DNA from 3 places in the Streptomyces sp. NPDC085927 genome. Region 2 is predicted to be linked to each of the others. Evidence: riboswitches for the same ligand, from Rfam matches in the RefSeq annotation. Region 2 holds a riboswitch; each other region holds the start of a gene.

Region 1 (6,337 bases), on a different contig from region 2:
CGCACCACGCGACGCCGACCAGCTGCGTGCCCAGCTGCGGGAGGCGGTCGCCGTCGACGACGCGCCGACGCTGCTGCGGTTCCCCAAGGAGTCCGTGGGCCCGGCCGTCCCGGCGCTCGACCGGATCGGCGGCACGGACGTGCTGCACCGCTCCGGCGATCCCGAGGTGCTGCTGGTGTCGGTCGGCGTCATGGCGCCGGTCTGCCTGCGGGCCGCGGAACTGCTCGAGGCACGCGGCATCGGGTGCACCGTGGTCGACCCGCGCTGGGTCAAACCCGTCGCACCCGAACTCGTCGGCCTGTCCGCGCGGCACCGGCTGGTGGCCGTCGTCGAGGACAACAGCCGTGCGGCGGGCGTGGGTTCGGCCGTGGCACTGGCACTGGGCGACGCGGATGTCGACGTACCGGTACGGCGGTTCGGCATTCCGGAGCAGTTCCTCGCGCACGCCAAGCGCGGAGAGGTACTGGCGGACATCGGCCTGACGCCCGTCGAGATCGCCGGCCGGATCGGCGCGAGCCCGGCCGTGGGGCAGGAGCGGCGGTCCCCGAGCGAACCGTCCGAGGAACAACGGGAGCACCAGCCATGACCACCGCGGAGTCCGCCCCGGAGCCCTCGCGGGCCGGGGACTTCGACCTCGGCGCGCTGCTGGCCGAGCGCGGAGCCGAACGCTACGAGCTGCACACCAGGCACCTCAACCACCAGCTCCCGCGCATGCTGCACACCATCGGCTTCGACAAGGTCTACGAACGCGCCGAGGGGGCCCACTTCTGGGACGCGGACGGCAACGACCACCTGGACATGCTCGCCGGATTCGGGGTGATGGGCCTGGGACGCCACCACCCCGTGGTCCGCAAGGCGCTGCACGACGTCCTCGACGCCTCGCTCGCCGACCTCACCCGCTTCGACTGCCCGCCGCTGCCCGGACTGCTCGCCGAGAAACTGCTCACCCACAGCCCTCACCTGGACCGGGTGTTCTTCGGCAACAGCGGCACGGAGGCGGTCGAGACCGCGCTGAAGTTCGCCCGCTGCGCGACCGGAAGGCCCCGCGTGCTGTACTGCGCGCACGCCTTCCACGGGCTGACCACCGGTTCCCTGTCCGTCAACGGCGAATCCGGCTTCCGGGACGACTTCGCCCCGCTGCTGCCCGACACGGCCGTGCCCCTGGGCGATGTGGACGCGCTGGAGCGGGAGCTGGCCAGGGGCGACGTCGCCGCCCTCATCGTGGAACCCATCCAGGGCAAGGGCGTGCACGCGGCCCCGCCCGGCTATCTGCGCGCTGCCCAGGAGCTGCTGCACCGGCACAAGGCGCTGCTGATCGCCGACGAGGTGCAGACCGGACTCGGGCGGACCGGTGACTTCTACGCCTACCAGCACGAGGAAGGGGTCGAACCGGACCTGGTGTGCGTGGCCAAGGCGCTCTCCGGAGGCTACGTGCCGGTGGGGGCCACGCTCGGCAAGGACTGGATCTTCCGCAAGGTCTACTCGTCGATGGACCGGGTGCTGGTCCACTCGGCCAGTTTCGGGGGCAACGCCCAGGCCATGGCCGCCGGCCTCGCGGTGCTGGCGGTGATGGAGAACGAGCAGATCGTCGCGAACGTCCGGGCCACCGGGGAACTGCTGCGGTCCCGGCTCGCGGCCCTCGTCGACACGTACGAGCTGCTCGCCGACGTCCGTGGCCGGGGCCTGATGATCGGCATCGAGTTCGGCCGGCCGCGGTCGCTGAAGCTGCGCGGCCGCTGGGCCGTGCTGCAGGCCGCGCGCAAGGGACTCTTCGCGCAGATGGTGGTCGTCCCGCTGCTGCAGAAGCACAGGATCCTCACCCAGGTCTCCGGCGACCACCTGGAGGTGATCAAGCTGATCCCGCCGCTGATCATCGGCGAGCGGGAGGTGGACCGGTTCGTGGACGCCTTCACCGCGGTCATGGACGACGCCCATGACGGCGGTCTGGTGTGGGAGTTCGGCAGGACACTGGTGAAACAGGCGGTCGCCGACCGGTGAGACCATGACGGTCCGCCGGCCGGACGCGTTTTGCCTGTGAGGCAAGGAATTTGCCCCACAGGCAAAGATGCGGCTGAATGGGGCCATGAGTTCCCCCGAGGCCGAGCCGTCGGCCGGACCGGCCGCCGCGCTCCCCGCGGTCGCCCCGCAGCTGCGCGCCCTGAGGCGCCGGGCCTCCCTGACGCTGGAGGCCGCCGCCCGGGACGCGGGACTGTCGCCCGCCCATCTCTCCCGGCTGGAGACCGGGCAGCGCCAGCCCTCGCTGCCGATGCTGCTCTCCCTCGCTCGTATCTACGGTACGACGGTTTCCGAACTGCTCGGCGAGACGACCGCCGACCGCGAGCCGGTGACGCGCGCCGGCGACATGGAGCCGACCTCCGCGGGCGGCTGGACGTACTGGCAGGCCGGTTCCCCCGGGCGCGGGATGCAGGCCCTGCGGGTCCAGGTCCCGTACGGGGCCCAGGGCGACATCGTGCGGGTCCACCCGGGCGAGGAGTGGCTGTACGTCCTCAAGGGGCGGCTGCGGCTGCGCCTCGGGGACGCCCTGCACCGCCTCGCCCCGGGCGACAGCGCGCACTTCGACTCGCTGACCCCGCACCGTATCGCCGCCGAGGACCCCGACGGGGTCGAGCTGCTGTTCGTCCACACCCTGCTGCAGAGTCCCACGGCCGCCCTGTGCCTGGGCCCCACCCAAGGAGATGTGTCATGAAAGACCTGGAGGAGAAGTTTCCCCGCGCCCTGTGGGTGAGGCTGTTCGTCTACGTGGTGGTGGGGCACCTCTTCGCGGGCTTCATCTATCTGCTGTTCGAGGTGGGCGCGAAGCAGTAACTCCCGGACGGACACGGCAGGAGCCGAGCGGTCCTGTGATCCCCCGGTCGGGCAGGTGCCCGACCGGGGGATCACTCAGTCCAGCATGCGCTCGCGCAGCCGCTCCCGGTTCCCGGGGGTGAGCCCGAGCCCCTGCTCGAGGTAGGGGTCCACGCCGCCCCAGGTCTCCTCGATCGTCTCCAGCGCGGCCGACAGATACTCGGCGCGGGCGTCGAACAGCGGGTCGAGCAGCTCCATGACCTCGGGGGAGTAGGCCGAGGCGGAGGTGCCGCTGCGGCGCACCTTGTAGCGGCGGTGCGCGGCGCTGGACTTCAGGTAGTCGTCGAAGATCGCGTCCCGCTCCACGCCCAGCGCGAGCAGTGTCACCGCCACCGACAGGCCCGCGCGGTCCTTGCCCGCCGCGCAGTGCATCAGCGCGGGCACGCACTCCTCGGCGAGCGAGAGCAGCACCTGGGAGTGCTCGGCGGTGCGTTGCCTCACCGTCATGCGGTACGAGGTGATCATCCGCTCCGCCCCCTTGCCGCCGGCGAGGATCGAGCGGAGCTGGTCCAGGTCCCCGTCGCGGACCATCCTCCAGAACTCGGCGCCGTCGGCCGGGTCGCTCAGCGGCAGATTCACATTGCGCACGCCGGGCAGTTCGATGTCCCGCCCGTCCAGCTTGTGGTCGGCCGCGTTGCGGAAGTCGAAGACGGTGTGCAGTCCCAGGGAGGACAGGAAGGCGGCGTCCTCCTCCGTGGCGTGCGCGAGATGGCCACTGCGGAACAGCACCCCGTGCCGCACCCGGCGGCCGTCGACGGTCGGCAGACCGCCCACATCACGGAAATTGCGCACTCCGATGAGCTCGGGTTCGGTCGACGGGATCTGCTGCGTCACGGGGGCCCCTCTCCCACTCTGCGCCGCCGGCGCGTCGGCGCCGGCGGGTGTCACCCGACGATACGACATGCCTGGCAGGGGCAATGAGTTGGCGAGGGGGCCGTCGGAGTGGAGACGGGGCCCTCCCGGTGGAGCTCCCGGTGCGGAGTCGCCGGCGCGGACGGACCCGTGCCGGACCTGCGGCCCGGCCCGGCCGAACCATCCGAGATTCTCCCATTAGAGCGTTCTGTCCGTTTAAGGAGTTTCGCCATAACGTGCCCCGATAGGAAGGGAGATGGGAATGGGGTGGTGAGCATCGTCATAGAGGTGACGATGTGTTGTCGCCATGCTCACGTAATTCCGGTATTCAGCAAGGAGATTCGCGGGGTGTCGAAAATCCGGGGCGACTCTGGGTGACGGTTTTCAGGTCAATGGATCACGAAAACACGCCTTCGCTCGGAAGATCGCGCTTGTCCCTTTGCGTCTCGGTCGCCTACGTTCGCCATCGATCCGGACGGACGCCTAATCCTGCCGCTGTCCGGAGCCTTCACCCTCTGACCCGTATATGGCAGGAGCGGGGGACCCACAGGTACGACTGCCTGTTCCGGTCTCCGGAACGGCTTGGGGTTAAGCCGCGTTTTCGACGCGGCCGGGCATCTCCAGTCCGCACCCGACAGCTCACCTCGTAGGCGCCGGAGAGGAATTCGTCATGCCCGCAAAGGGTAAGCACCGTCGTCCCAGCGCTTTGCGTTTCACCCGCTCCATCGCCGTCGCCGGAACCGGTGGCGCCGCACTCGCCCTGCCGCTTCTCGGTGCCACCGGAGCGAACGCCGCCACTCCGCAGGCCGCCCCGGAAAAGGCCGTCCAGTCGTATGCCGTCGCCGGCAAGACGTCTGACGGCGTGAAGGCCGACGGCGACAAGAACGGCGAGACCCGCACGTACATCGTGAAGGGCGGCGACTACCTGGCGAAGATCGCCGAGTCCGAGAACGTCGACGGTGGCTGGAAGCAGCTCTACTCCGACAACCGCGAGGCCGTGGGCGGCGACCCGTCGCTCATCCACCCCGGTCTGAAGCTCTCGGTCGACGGCAAGGCCGCCGCGACCGGTGCGCCGAAGAAGTCCTCTTCTTCCGAGGCGCCCTCTTCGGCCGCTCCGTCGGCTCCGTCCTCCAAGGCGAAGCCGTCGACGGCCGGCGAGGCCTCCGAGCGGTCCGCGCCGAAGTCCTCCTCCGGCTCGGCCACCGCGAACCAGGCCGCGGCCACCTCCGGTTACAGCTCGCCGGTGCCCGGCGGCGGCCTCGGCACCGCCTACAAGGTGGCCGGCAGCATGTGGTCCAGCGGCTACCACACCGGTGTCGACTTCGCCGTTCCGACCGGCACCTCCCTGAAGGCCGTGGGCGCGGGCACCGTCGTCTCCGCCGGCTGGGCCGGCTCGTACGGCAACCAGGTCGTCATCAAGCTGGACGACGGCCACTACGCCCAGTACGCCCACCTCTCCTCGCTGTCCGTCTCGGCCGGCCAGACCGTGAGCGGCGGCCAGCAGGTCGGCCTCTCGGGCTCCACCGGCAACTCGACCGGTCCGCACCTGCACTTCGAGATCCGCACCACGCCGAACTACGGCTCGGACCTGGACCCGGTCTCCTACCTCCGCGGCAAGGGCGTCTCCATCGGCTGACCCCCGAGGCAACCCGCCTGACACGCCGCCGAAGGCCGGACCCCGATCCCCGGGTCCGGCCTTCGGTGCGTCCGGTGTGCCGGGTGTGCCCACAGAAAGGGAGTACGGGGAGTACCGGGAGTGTTCCGTGCGTCACGTTGCCCGCCGGTCAACGTCCCCGCCCGGAGGGCTATTCCAAATGTGCCGGCGCTTTACGAGTGGCTTATCTCACCGTCCGTCAATGCCTTCCTACGGTCGCGTAGGTCACATTCGAAGGTGAATCATGTCCGGTTGTGGCAGACGATTCGAAGAATGACAGCAAGGCAGTGATCGGGTCGTACGTGGCGGTGGGGGACAGCTTCACCGAGGGCGTCGGCGACCCCGGCCCCAACGGGGCATTCGTCGGCTGGGCCGACCGATTCGCGGTACTTCTCGCCGACCGGCGTCCCGAAGGCGACTTCCGGTACGCGAATCTCGCGGTGCGCGGAAAACTGCTCGACCAGGTCGTGTCCGACCAGCTTCCGCGGGCCGTCGAACTGGCCCCCGCACTGGTCTCTTTCTGTGCGGGCGGCAACGACATCCTGCGCCCCGGCAGCGACCCGGACGAGGTGGCCGAGCGTTTCGAGCGGGCGATCGCCGCGCTCGCGGCGGTCTCCGGCACGGTTCTGGTGACGACCGGGTTCGACACCCGTGGCGTGCCCGTGCTCAGGCATCTGCGCGGCAAGATCGCCACCTACAACGGGCATGTGCGGGCCGTCGCCGACCGGTACGGCTGCCCGGTGCTCGACCTCTGGTCCCTCAGGAGCATCCAGGACCGCAGGGCCTGGGACACCGACCGGCTGCACCTGTCGCCCGAGGGGCACACGCGCGTGGCGCTCCGCGCGGGACAGACCCTCGGCCTGGACGTCCCGGCCGACCCGGAGCAGACCTGGCCCCCGCTGCCGCCCCGCGGCAGCCTCGACGTCCGGCGGGACAATGTCCAATGGGCGCGCGAGTACCTGGTGC
Region 2 (6,337 bases):
GTACCAGTACTGCATGACGTCGTTGCCGGAGACGTCGGCCCGGTTGCCGGAGGACACGAAGGTGGACACGCCCGTGACACCGGTGACTCCCCCGCCGCGCCGGTGCAGCCGTGACAGCAGGGCGATGCCGATGGCTCCGGACTGGGCGAACAGGCCGATGCGGCCGGGACGCGGCATCTGCGGCGCGAGCGAGGCGTTCAGGCGTACGTCCGGGGAGGTGTTGATGACGCCGAACGCGTTCGGCCCGATGATCCGCATGCCGTACGAGCGGGCCTGGCGGACGAGGGCGCGCTGGCGCTCGCGGCCGTCGGGGCCCGCTTCGGCGTACCCGGCGGACACGACGACGATCCCCTGCACCCCGTGTTCGCCGCATTCGGCCACGGCCTCGGGGACGTCGTCGGCGGGCACCGCGACGACGGCGAGGTCGACCGGGCCGTCGATGTCCCGCACCGAGCGGTGGGCGGGCACCCCGGCGGCTCCGTCGAGTTCCTTCCGCTCCGGCGGGAGGGCCTTGTTCACGGCGTACAGGCGACCGGTGAATCCGGCGTCCCGGATGTTGTCGAGGAGGCTGCGGCCCACGCCGCCGGGCGTGCGGCCGGCGCCTATGACCACGACCGAGCCCGGGGCGAGCAGCCGCTGCACCGAGCGGGCCTCGGCGCGCTGCTCGCGCGCCTGCTGCACGGCCAGGGAACGGTCGGTGGGTTCGAGGCCGAACTCGAGGCGGACGACGCCGTCCTCGAAGCTGCGCTTCTGGGTGTACCCGGCGTCCGTGAACACCTTGATCATCTTGCTGTTGGCCGGCAGCACCTCGGCGGCGAACCGGCGGATGCCGCGCTCCCGGGCGACAGCGGCGATGTGCTCGAGCAGGGCGGAGGCGATGCCCCGGCCCTGGTGGGCGTCCTGCACGAGGAAGGCGACCTCGGCCTCGTCGGCCGGTGCCGACGCGGGCGTCCCGTCGGGGCCGATCCGGTCGTAGCGTACGGTGGCGATGAACTCGCCGCCCACGGTGGCCGCGAGCCCCACCCGGTCCACGAAGTCGTGGTGCGTGAAGCGGTGCACGTCCTTGGCGGACAGGCGGGGGTAGGGCGCGAAGAAGCGGTAGTACTTCGACTCGTCCGACACCTGCTCGTAGAAGCTGACCAGACGCTCGGCGTCGTCGACGGTGATGGGGCGTACGCGCGCGGTGCCGCCGTCGCGCAGCACCACGTCGGCCTCCCAGTGGGCGGGATACTCATGCCGGTCCGAGGAGGTCTGCATGGCCCCCAGAGTACGGCTCGCGGACAGCGACGGCGCGAGGCAGTCTGTGGGGGCACGGACCGACCGAGGCCGCGGTCCGGCACCGCCGGGGAGCGTGAGCGGGTGCCGCTGCGAGTGCCGCTTCCGGTGCCGCTCCCCGGCGTGCTTCACGATGTGGGAAACTGGTCTAGACAACCTGAACTCCGAAGGGCAGCAACACATGGCTGAGCGCCGCGTCAACGTCGGCTGGGCCGAGGGCCTCCACGCCCGCCCCGCCTCCATCTTCGTCCGATCCGCCACGGCCACCGGCGTCCCGGTGACGATCGCCAAGGCCGGCGGCAACCCCGTCAACGCGGCTTCCATGCTGGCCGTCCTGGGCCTGGGCGCCCAGGGCGGCGAGGAGATCGTCCTCGCCTCCGACGCCGAGGGTGCCGACGCCGCCCTGGACCGGCTGGCGAAGCTGGTCTCCGAGGGCCTCGAGGAACTTCCCGAGACCGTCTGAATTGTGCGCCTAAACCGGTGCCGCTCTCGCGGATCTGGTTGCGCGCCGTCCGGGTCACTCAATTCATGGTTGCAGCGCTCTGTGATTCACAGGCACCGGACCACACCACCGAAAGGCCTGCCAGAACCGTCGGGCGGGCCTTTCTCTTTCCCTTTTTGCGCGCAGCAGGAAATGCCTCGGAATCGCGCTCCCTTTTGTATACGGCACCCGTGTTAAGAGCGCGGACCCGATGTGTTTACGGGATGTTGCGCGTTCCTCACACCCTCCGCGCGGGCCGCCCGGTCCGCACGCTCGGCCCCGGCTGCCCCGGCGGTGAAGCGCAGACGGTGGGCGGCGGCGGCGCGCCCGGTGTGCAGCGCCATGACCGTACGCGCGCGCTCGCCGTCCCCGCGCGCCACGGCGTCCACGACCGCGCCGTGCTCCGCCCAGCACTCCACCGGGTCCCTCGTCCCCCGCACCTCGTACATCCAGCCGATCTTGTGCCGGAGCCGGATCAGCGTCGACGTCAGCGCCGGACTGCCGGACGCCTGGGCGAGCGTCTCGTGGAACCAGCCGCCCAGGGAGCGCAGGTCGTCGCTGTGGCCCTGGCGGGCCCGCTCCTGGCCCAGCCGGACCAGGCCGCGCAGCACCTTCAGGTGGGCCTCGGTGCGGCGCTGCGCGGCACGGGAGGCTCCGAGCGGCTCCAGCAGCAGCCGCATCTCCAGCAGGTCGGCGGCCTCACGCTCGGTGGGTTCCGCGACGCACGCGCCCGCGTGCCGCCGGGTCACCACGAAGCCCTCGGCCTCCAGGGTGCGCAGGGCCTCCCGGACGGGGACGCGCGAGACGCCGTAGCGGCGGGCGAGGAGTTCCTCGGTGAGCCGGCCGCCACGCTCGTAGACACCCGAGACGATGTCGTCCCGGATCGCCGTGCACACCGAGTGCGCCGGAATACGCATGACCGACCTCCGAATTAATCCCCGCATAACGTCAACGGGTGACGCCCGTTCCGTGACTCTATTGCAACGCGCGGGAATTTCCGACGGTGAGCCGGGAATCATGTCTGTTTTTTGGACAACGGGCCGCCCGCCGGAAACACCGAAAGCCCCGGCCCGGAGAGCGGGCCGGGGCCATTCCGCGGAAAGCGGACACCCGCGGTGTCAGGGGATCACGCGGCCGTCGAGGTGTGCACGGAGGCCGGGGGTGCGTGCCCGGTCAGAGGTTCGCGCCGTGCGCGCGGAGGTACGCGACGGGGTCGAGGTCGGAGCCGTACTCGGCGGTGGTGCGGGCCTCGAAGTGCAGATGCGCGCCGGTGACGTTGCCGGTGGCCCCGGAGACGCCGATCTGCTGCCCCGGGGTGACCTGCTGGCCCACCGAGACACCGACGGACGACAGGTGGCCGTACTGGGTGTACGTGCCGTCGTGCATCTTGATCACGACCTGGTTGCCGTAGGCGCCGCCCCAGCCGGCCTCGACGACGGTGCCCATGCCGACCGAGAGCACGGGGGTGCCGCTCGCGGCGTGGAAGTCGACACCCGTGTGAGTGCCGGAGGACCAGACGGCGCCGCCGGACAGGTAACCGGTCGAGACGTAGGAGCCCGCGATCGGGGACACGAAGGTGTTGAGACGCTTGCGCTCGGCCTCCCGCGCGGCGCGCTCCTCGGCTTCGCGGGCCCTCTCGGCCTCTTCGGCCGCCTTCTCCCGCGCGGCTTCCTCGGCGGCCTCGCGGGCGGCGGCCTGGGCCGCCTCGCGTGCGGCCTCGTGCTGGGCGGCCGCCTGCGCGTCGACCTGGGCGGCGGCCTCGTCGCCCAGGGTGATCACGGGGGTGAGGCCGGTCTGTTCCGCGGCGGGTTCGGCGGCGAGCGCCGGAGCCGCGAAGGAGCCGATGACACCGGTGGTGGTGAGGGCCGCGACGCCCGCCGCCTTGGCGGTGCCGCGGTGCACGCGGCCGGGGCGACGGTGCTTCCCGGTGGCGCGGGTGAACGCCATGTACAGGGTGGTCCTTTCCTTCCCTCTCGCCTACCGGGTTAGCTGACGGGTTCGGAGCAGGAAGGTCTCCTACGGGCCCCCTCGCGACACGCGCGGGCGTCCGATTCACCCCAGGGACGGTTGGGTCCCCGGCTCCCCTGGCTCGCGCCGTACGGGGACTCGGCGATGACTGTCCGGTGCCGCGGCTGCGGCGCACTGCCCGACGAACAGACCGCATGACGCTAAGCGGAGCCCGTTTCAATTCCCAAACGGATCCCGACTTCTGTAGCGCATCCCACAGGGCAGACAGGCATCTCCCACCCCAATTCGGGCATGAGCGGGCCCTGGTGGCTTGCATGCCACCAGGGCCACGCGCGCATGCGCTCCGCCGGGTGCCCACGGGATCCCCGCGGACTGCCCCCTCAGCGGCGTCCCGGCCGCCGACGGGGCCTCTACTCGGCGGCCACGACGGTGACTTCGCCGATGCCGAGCGCCTCGACGGGCTCCTTGATCTTCGCCGCGTCGCCGACCAGGACGGTCACGAGGCGGTCCACCGGGAAGGCGTTCACCACTGCCGCGGTCGCCTCCACGGTGCCCGTGGCGGCGAGCCGCCGGTACAGCTCGGCCTGGTAGTCGTCGGGCAGGTGCTGCTCCACCTGGTCGGCCAGGGTGCCGGCGACGGCCGCGGCGGTCTCGTACTTGAGCGGCGCCACCCCCACCAGGTTCTGCACGGCGACGTCGCGTTCGGCGTCGGTGAGGCCCTCCGCGGCGAGGGTGCGCAGCACCGTCCACAGGTCCTGCAGGGCGGGGCCGGTGTTCGGGGTGTCGACGGAGCCGCTGATGGCGAGCAGCGACGCGCCGGTGCCGTCCGGGGCGGACCTCAGGACCTGGCCGAACGACCGTACGCCGTAGGTGTACCCCTTCTCCTCGCGCAGGACGCGGTCCAGCCGGGAGGTGAGGGTGCCGCCGAGGCAGTAGGTGCCGAGCACCTGCGCGGCCCACACACGGTCGTGCCGGTCCGCTCCGACGCGGCCGATGAGCAGCTGCGTCTGTACGGCACCGGGGCGGTCCACGATCACGACCCGGCCGGTGTCGTCGGCGACGACCGGCGGAACGGGCCGCGGCTGGGCGGCCGATCCGGTCCAGGCGCCGAGGGTGTCGCCGAGCAGCTCGTCCAGGTCGGTGCCGGTGAGGTCGCCGACGACCACCGTGGTGGCGGTCGCGGGGCGGACGTGCTTCTCGTGGAAGGCCCGTACGGCCGCCGAGTCGATGGCTGCGACCGTCTCCTCGGTGCCCTGGCGCGGGCGGGACATGCGCGACGTCGCCGGGAACAGCTCCTTGGAGAGTTCCTTGGCGGCGCGACGGGAGGGGTTGGCCAGCTCGTGCGGGATCTCGTCGAGTCGGTTGCGGACGAGGCGCTCGATCTCGCTGTCGGCGAAGGCGGGCGCCCTGAGGGCGTCGGCGAGCAGCCCGAGCCCCTTGGCGAGCCGTGAGGCCGGCACCTCGAGGCTCAGGCGGATGCCGGGGTGGTCGGCGTAGGCGTCCAGGGTGGCGCCACAGCGCTCCAGTTCGGCGGCGAACTCCTCGGCGGAGTGCTTGTCGGTGCCCTCGGAGAACGCCCGCGCGGTGATCGTGGCGACACCGTCGAGCCCAACCGGCTCGGCCTCCAGGGGCGCGTCGAGCAGCACCTCGACGGCGACGATCTGCTGGCCGGGGCGGTGGCAGCGCAGCACCGTCAAACCGTTGTCGAGGGTGGTGCGCTCGGGGGCCGGGAAGGCCCAGGGCCGGGCCTCGCCCGCCTGCGGCTGGGGGTGGAAGTCCATCGTGGCGAGCTCGGTCACTTCGCCGTCTCCTCGTTCTCGTCGGTGCCGGCGGCCGCGGCCTCTTCGGTGCCGGCGGCTGCGGCTTCTTCGGACTCCCCGGCTCCGGCGGCGACCGGCTCGTAGACGAGCACCGCGCGGTTGTCGGGACGCAGGCGGGCCCCGGCGACCTCCCGGACGTCCTCGGCGGTCACGTCGAGGATGCGTCCGACGGCGGTGAGGGCGAGCTGCGGGTCGCCGAACAGGACGGCGTACCGGCACAGCTCGTCGGCCCGGCCGGCGACGGTGCTGAGCCGGTCCAGCCACTCGCGCTCCAGCTGCGCCTGGGCGCGCTCCATCTCCTCGGCCGTGGGGCCCTCCTCGGCGAACCGGGCGAGCTCCTCGTCGATCGCGGCCTCGATGACGGGTACCTTCACGTCATTGGACGTCTTCACGTCCAGCCAGCCCAGGGAGGGCGCCCCGGACAGCCGCAGCAGGCCGAATCCGGCCGCCACGGCCGTACGGTCCCGTCGCACCAGCCGGTTGTAGAGCCGCGAGGACTCACCGCCGCCGAGGATGGTGAGCGCCAGGTCCGCCGCGTCGCTCGCGCGCGTGCCGTCCTCGGGCAGCCGGTAGGCGGCCATCAGCGCCCGCGCGGGGACCTCCTCCTCGACGAGCTCACGCAGCTCCTCGCCGATGATCTCGGGCAGCGAGCCGTCGCGGGGCTCGGGCTTGCCGTCGTGGGACGGGATGGAGCCGAAGTACTTCTCGATCCAGGCGAGCGTCTGCTCCGGGTCGATGTCACCGACGACGGAGAGCACGGCGTTGTTCGGCGCGTAGTACGTGCGGAAGAAGG
Region 3 (6,337 bases), on a different contig from region 2:
GATGCGGCGGAGTCACCGCGCTTTTCCGCGCCGTACGGTTCGCGCCGTACGGTTCGCGCCATGGGGCGGTGGCACACCGTACGGCTTCCCTCCGCGCGGAGACGCACCGGGTGCAAGACTCTCTTCGCCCAGGCCAGGCCAACCCAGCCAGCCCGGCCCGGCCCTGGCTTCGCCCAGTCCAGCCCGCCGTCCCCGTCAGGAGCGCCGTCGATGCCCCACCCGTACGTCCTGCTGTCCGCCGCCGTCTCGCTCGACGGGTATCTCGACGACACCGGCCCCGAGCGGCTGCTGCTGTCCGGCCCGGAGGACTTCGACCGGGTCGACGAGGTACGGGCGTCGGTCGACGCGATCCTGGTCGGCGCCGGCACGATCCGCGCCGACAACCCCCGGCTGCTGGTCAACGCGCCGGAGCGGCGTGCCGCCCGGGTCGCCGAGGGCCGCCCCGCATACCCGCTGAAGGTCACCGTCAGCGGCTCGGGCGACCTGGACCCGGCGGCACACTTCTGGCACACCGGCGGTGCGAAGGTCCTCTACACGACCGACGGGGGTGCCGGGCGCGCCCGCGCGCACGGCATCGCCGCCGACATCGTGCCGCTCGGCGCCGACCTCGACTGGCGGCGGCTGCTGACGCACCTGTACGACGCGTACGGCGTCCGGCGGCTGATGGTCGAGGGTGGCGGCCTGATCCACACCCAGCTCCTCACCCAGGGGCTCGCCGACGAACTCCAGCTGATCCTCGCCCCGATCTTCGTCGGCGACCCGGACGCCGTCCGCCTCTTCGGCCCCGGCGCCTACCAGGGCGGCCGGCTGCGGCTGTTGGAGACCCGTCCCATCGGCGACGTCGTCCTGATGCGCTACGAGCCCACCGCCCCCGGCACCGGCCCGCTCCCCGTGGCCGCCGACCACCACTGGCTGGCCCTCGCCTGCGAACTGGCGGACCGGTGCCCGCCCTCGGAGACGGCGTTCAGCGTGGGCGCGGTGGTCGTGGCGGCCGACGGCACCGAGCTGGCGCGCGGCCACTCCCGGGAGGGCGGCGACCCGGTGGTGCACGCCGAGGAGGCCGCCCTCGCCAAGATCGACCCCGCGGACCCGCGGCTCGCGACCGCCACCGTGTACTCCAGCCTGGAACCCTGTGCCCGCCGCGCCTCCCGTCCGGCGCCCTGCGCCCGGCTGATCCTGGACGCGGGGGTACGGCGGGTGGTCACCGCGTGGCGGGAGCCGGACACCTTCGTGGCGGGCGCCGACGGCAGTGGAGTACTGGCCGCGGAGGGTGCCCTGGTCGTCGTCCTGCCGGAGCACAAGGAGGCCGCCGAGGCACCGAACGGCCACCTGACCGGCCGGTGACGGAGGGGCGGCGGTCATGTGTGTGCGGAGTACCCCGCGGATGCCGTATGCTGGTTACACAACGACGCGGGGTGGAGCAGCTCGGTAGCTCGCTGGGCTCATAACCCAGAGGTCGCAGGTTCAAATCCTGTCCCCGCTACTGAAGGCCGAGGGCCGGAATCCGAAAGGGTTCCGGCCCTCGGTCGTTCCCGTTCTCGTTCTCATTCCCGTTCCAGCCCTCCGGCCCGTCCTCCGGCGGAGGTTTCGAGAACGCGGTCTCCGAGCCCTTCCCCGCCAATATCACGCCGGGTGATCGGGGCACCCCGCTGCGCATAACAAATGATGCACCGTCAGATCACGTGTGACGAGTGAGGGGAAGTCAACTCGCCCGTTTTGGGGCGGTCGTGATGCTTAAGTCCGTACGGGAATCGTTAACGATCAAGAGGAACGGCTTGGAATACGAGCCCTCCGTCTATTAACGTTCGATAACGCAGCGCGGTCGTCCCAGCCGTCACACGAGTCGGCTCCGTGCGCACACGCCGAATCCCGCAAGGGAACCGGGGAACCAACCCCTTGGGGTGAATCGCGTGCATGCCCCCGTGGAGACACGGACGGTATACGCGCGTAGGAGACCTTCCTGCTCCGAACCCGTCAGCTAACCCGGTAGGCGAGAAGGAAGGAAAGGAGTGCGCCCACGTGGCGTCGAACCGGCCTGCCCCCGAGGCCCCCTTCATGCCGAGCCAGCGCGACAGCGACACCTTCGGCTACGGCAGCATCCGCACCGACGAGGGCCCCTTCGAGGAGTGGAACCCCACTGCGGAGTCCCTTCCTCCCGTGCGCGGCCGGCATCGCGTCGGCAAGCAGCGCGGCGGAGGCCTCGCCCGTAGCTCCACCGTCCTGGGCGTCGGTGTCATAGCCGCTGTCGCCGGTGGCGGCATGGCCAGCGCCCAGACCGGCAAGCCGCCGGTCTCGATCTCGATGCCGGACCTTCCCTCTGTCGGTTCCCTCATCTCCGACGAGGAAACCCCCCAGGGCTCCGCCACCCCGCTCAGCAGCATCGGCACGGTCGCCGACGAGACCGAGCAGGGCAGCACCTCCGACGCCGGCGAGGTGCTGCGCGCCCGGATCATGGCCCAGGTCGAGCAGCAGCAGAGCCAGGCCGAGGACAAGGCCGCCGCCGAAGCCGCCGCGAAGGCGGAGAAGGAGGCCAAGGAGCAGGCCGCCGCCGCGAAGAAGGAAGCGGAGGAGAAGGCCGCCGCCGCGAAGAAGAAGGCGGAGGAGGAGGCCGAGAAGAAGGCCGAGGCCGAGCGTCTGGCCGAGCTGGCCAAGCAGTACGCGCTGCCGACCTCCTCGTACACCCTCTCTTCGACCTTCGGTCAGGCCGGCGCCTACTGGTCCTCCGGCCAGCACACCGGTCTGGACTTCGCCGCCCCCACGGGCACCCTGATCAAGGCGGTCCACACCGGCACGATCACCTCCGCCGGCTGGGACGGCTCCTACGGCTACAAGACCGTGCTGACCCTCGACGACGGCACCGAGGTCTGGTACGCCCACCAGTCCTCCATCAGCGTCAGTGTCGGCCAGCAGGTCACCACCGGCGACGTGATCGGCCGGGTCGGCTCCACCGGCAACTCCACCGGCGCCCACCTCCACCTGGAGGTGCACCCGGGCGGTTCCACCTCGGGCATCGATCCGCTGGCCTGGCTGCAGTCGAAGGGCCTCACCGTCTGAGACACCGGCCCCGGCCGGTCTTCGCGCGCTCTCTCAGCCACAGCCCCGGCAGTCCTGACGACGCCCCCCCGACGTCAGGGCTGCCGGTCCGGCGTTTCAGGGGTGGTACGGGTACGCGTACGGGTTCGGCCCGGACGCCGGGTACCCGGGGTGCGCCAAATACGCGGGGTTCGCGGCGCCGTACGCGCCGTACCTCCCGTACGCGCCGTACTCCTCGTACGCCCCGGGCCGGCCGTACGCCCCGTACACCGGCCAGGGCGGGGCGGGCGGTGCGGTGACCCGGGCCGCGTGTTCCAGGGCCGGACGGGCCGTGTCGCGGCGCCGCCACAGCTCCCGTAGCAGCTCGCGCTCCCGCGCGGCGAAGTCCGTACCCGCACGGCCGCGGCGCCCCCGGTGCCGCAGGAACGCCAGCGACGTCGCGTACGCCCCGTACTGCGCCACCGCGCGGGCCGCGGCCCGGCCGCCGTGCCCGCGCGCGTACCGCAGGGCGACGCGCCGGGCCCGCATCGAGCCGAGCGCGTAGGGCTGGGCCGGGGTCAGCCAGCCGGCCCTGACGTACGCGGGCAGTTCCTCCCGCACGGTCCGCAGCTCGCGCTGCCGGGTCCACACCACCAGCCAGGTCAGCAGACCGAACGACGGCACCATGAACGCCGCGTACACGGCGAAGAAGCCGTACTCGCCGAGGGTCGAGGAGACGTTCCACAGCGCGTGCACGCCCATCGCGAGCAGCAGGCCGCCGAGCGGGAGCAGGAAGCGCACCGGGCGCCGCCGCCCGGTGGCGAGCGCGGCCGTCCCGAAGCCGATGCCGGTGAGGACCGTGAAGAGCGGGTGCGCGAACGGCGACATGACGACACGGACGAAGAACGTCGCCGCGGTGACGGAGGAGACGCCGCTGCCGCCGGTGAGCTGGTCGGTGCCGAAGGCGGTGCCGAGGTAGAGGATGTTCTCGGTGAAGGCGAAACCGGTGGCGGTGACCCCGGCTATCACCACGCCGTCGAGGATCGTGGTGAAGTCGCGTCTGCGGAACAGGAAGACCAGCAGGACGGCGGTGGCCTTCACGGACTCCTCCACGACCGGGGCTATCACGATCGCGCCGAGCGTGTCCGCGCGGGACGGGTCGGCCGTCTCCGTCGCTATCCACCGCGTGGCGAAGCTGTTGGCGACGATCGCCATGAGCGCGGCGGCGCCGGCACCCCACGCGAACGAGAAGACGAGGTTGCGCCACGGGCCGGGCGCGACCCGGTCCAGCCAGCGGAACGCGGCCACGAGCAGCGGCACCGGCAGGACGGCGAGGCCGAGGCCGACCAGGAAGCCCTCCGTACCGGTCTGCTCGCGGACCAGGCCCAGGATGACCAGACCCGAGAGCGCGAGGAGGGCGGTCAGCGCCCCGTACCGCACCCAGGGCCGCTGCCACCAGTGCGCGTGCCGCAGGGCGGGCCCGTCGGCCGGCCCGGTGGAGCCGGGGGCCGCGCCGGGCTGTGTCGGGTACGGACGGCTGATGGCCACAGCATTGACCCTAACGAGGGAGCGGTGCGGCCCGCAGGAACACCAGGTGGGCTCAGGCGTCGGCGGTGTTCCGGTCCTCGGGCCGGACGGCGGCCCGGGGGCCGGGCCGGTCGTCGTGGTGTACGCGGCGGAAAAGCAGGTCGTTCACCACATGCCCCTTGTCCAGCCCCTGCCCCTCGAAACGGGTCAGCGGCCGGAACTCCGGGCGCGGTGCGAAACCGCCGTCCGCCACGGTGTTCTCGAAGCAGGGGTGCGCGGTCAGCACCTCGAGCATCTGCTCGGCGTACGGCTCCCAGTCGGTGGCGCAGTGCACGGTCGCGCCCGGGGCGAGACGGGTCGCGGCGAGGTCGAGGAAGGCCGGCTGGATCAGCCGGCGCTTGTGGTGCCGCTTCTTCGGCCAGGGGTCGGGGAAGTAGACGCGCAGCCCGCCCAGCGCGTCGGGGACGAGCATCTCGCGCAGCAGGATGATCGCGTCGCCGTTGCCGACGCGCACGTTGTCCAGGCCGTGCTGGTCGGCGAGGCCGAGCAGATGGCCCTGGCCGGGGGTGTGGACGTCCACGGCGAGGATGTTGGTGCCGGGGTCGGCGGCGGCCATGCGCGCGGTGGCCTCGCCCATGCCGAAGCCGATCTCGAGGACGACCGGGCGGTCGTTGCCGAAGAACTCGGCGAGGTCGAGGCGCTGCCGGCCGTCGACGTCGAAGCCCCACCGGGGCCACAGCCGCTGCAACGCGTCCGCCTGCCCGGCGGTGACCCGGCTCCGGCGTGGCTGGAAACTCCGGATCCGCCGCTCGAAGTGCGACCCGGCGGGATCGGCCTTCGGGCCGTCCGGGAAGCGGGGCTCCCCCTTCTCCCGGGTACGGCGGACCGACACGCCGGGCGTGTGCTCGGGGTGCCGGGTGTGTGCTTCGGGGGTGTTCACGGAGTCAGACACAGTGCTTCGATTTTACGGGGGCGCCGCGAGGGATTCGTCCGCCGGCCGCGGGAGCGGCCGCCTCAGCGGGGTGCGCCGTCCGCGGCGGCCAGGGCGGCCAGGGTCCGGCGGGCCACCTCCCGGCCGATGGGCAGGGACGCCGTCGCCGCGGGCGAGGGGGCGTTCAGGACGTGGACCGCGCGGGGCGTCTCCCGGATCAGGAAGTCGTCGGCGAGCGTGCCGTCGCGCAGCACCGCCTGGGCCCGTACGCCCGCCGGGGCCGGGACCAGGTCGGCCTCCCGGACCGCGGGCACGAGCCGGCGCACCGCCTCGGTGAAGGCCCGCCGGGACAGGGAACGGTGCAGCTCGCCGGTGCCGTGCCGCCAGTGGCGGCGGGCCAGGTGCCGGGAGCCCGGCCAGGCCAGCGTGGCGGCCAGCTCGCGCGGGCGGACCGTACGCCAGTCGTAGCCCTCGCGCGCCAGTGCCGGTACGGCGTTGGGCCCCACGTGGACGCCTGCGTCGATGCCGCGCGTGAGGTGGACGCCGAGGAACGGGAACGCCGGGTCGGGCACCGGATAGACCAGGCCGCGGATCAGCTCCGGGCGGGCCAGCTCGTAGTACTCGCCGCGGAACGGCACGATGCGCATGCCGGGATCGTCGCCTGTGAGGCGGGCGATCTCGTCGCAGTACAGACCCGCGCAGTTCACCAGCACCCGGCCGCGCACGACGTCCCCGGCGGCGGTCAGGGCGGCCACGCCCAGGTCCGGGCGGCGGTCGAGCCGGGTGACCCGCGCGCCGTAGCGGATCTCCGCGCCGGACGCGGCCGCCAGCCGGCGGGCCACCGCCGCGTAGTCGCAGATGCCGGTG

The links. A riboswitch is a leader RNA that binds a small molecule or an ion and turns the genes downstream of it on or off. The one in region 2 is predicted to bind cyclic di-AMP.
Region 1: it holds a riboswitch for cyclic di-AMP, as region 2 does, so the genes downstream of both, ACIF80_RS34335 (peptidoglycan DD-metalloendopeptidase family protein) here and ACIF80_RS24005 (M23 family metallopeptidase) in region 2, are expected to answer to the same signal.
Region 3: it holds a riboswitch for cyclic di-AMP, as region 2 does, so the genes downstream of both, ACIF80_RS36525 (M23 family metallopeptidase) here and ACIF80_RS24005 (M23 family metallopeptidase) in region 2, are expected to answer to the same signal.

Annotation. Positions count from the first base shown of each region.
Region 1 is NZ_JBITSN010000022.1:12,515-18,851, forward strand. It holds gene dxs (1-deoxy-D-xylulose-5-phosphate synthase) at 1-586, shown strand, start outside; gene ACIF80_RS34315 (aspartate aminotransferase family protein) at 583-1,998, shown strand; gene ACIF80_RS34320 (helix-turn-helix domain-containing protein) at 2,084-2,707, shown strand; gene ACIF80_RS34325 (DUF6126 family protein) at 2,704-2,826, shown strand; gene ACIF80_RS34330 (tyrosine-protein phosphatase) at 2,902-3,699, opposite strand; cyclic di-AMP (ydaO/yuaA leader) riboswitch at 4,221-4,383, shown strand; gene ACIF80_RS34335 (peptidoglycan DD-metalloendopeptidase family protein) at 4,388-5,353, shown strand; gene ACIF80_RS34340 (SGNH/GDSL hydrolase family protein) at 5,659-6,337, shown strand, end outside.
Region 2 is NZ_JBITSN010000009.1:225,301-231,637, forward strand. It holds gene ACIF80_RS23990 (GNAT family N-acetyltransferase) at 1-1,257, opposite strand, end outside; gene ACIF80_RS23995 (HPr family phosphocarrier protein) at 1,457-1,738, shown strand; gene ACIF80_RS24000 (GntR family transcriptional regulator) at 1,951-2,673, opposite strand; gene ACIF80_RS24005 (M23 family metallopeptidase) at 2,930-3,703, opposite strand; cyclic di-AMP (ydaO/yuaA leader) riboswitch at 3,716-3,878, opposite strand; gene ACIF80_RS24010 (M16 family metallopeptidase) at 4,135-5,523, opposite strand; gene ACIF80_RS24015 (M16 family metallopeptidase) at 5,520-6,337, opposite strand, start outside.
Region 3 is NZ_JBITSN010000029.1:13,772-20,108, reverse strand. It holds gene ACIF80_RS36535 (dihydrofolate reductase family protein) at 211-1,344, shown strand; tRNA gene ACIF80_RS36530 (tRNA-Met) at 1,410-1,483, shown strand; cyclic di-AMP (ydaO/yuaA leader) riboswitch at 1,851-2,008, shown strand; gene ACIF80_RS36525 (M23 family metallopeptidase) at 2,020-3,054, shown strand; gene ACIF80_RS36520 (PrsW family intramembrane metalloprotease) at 3,151-4,560, opposite strand; gene trmB (tRNA (guanosine(46)-N7)-methyltransferase TrmB) at 4,613-5,491, opposite strand; gene lhgO (L-2-hydroxyglutarate oxidase) at 5,554-6,337, opposite strand, start outside.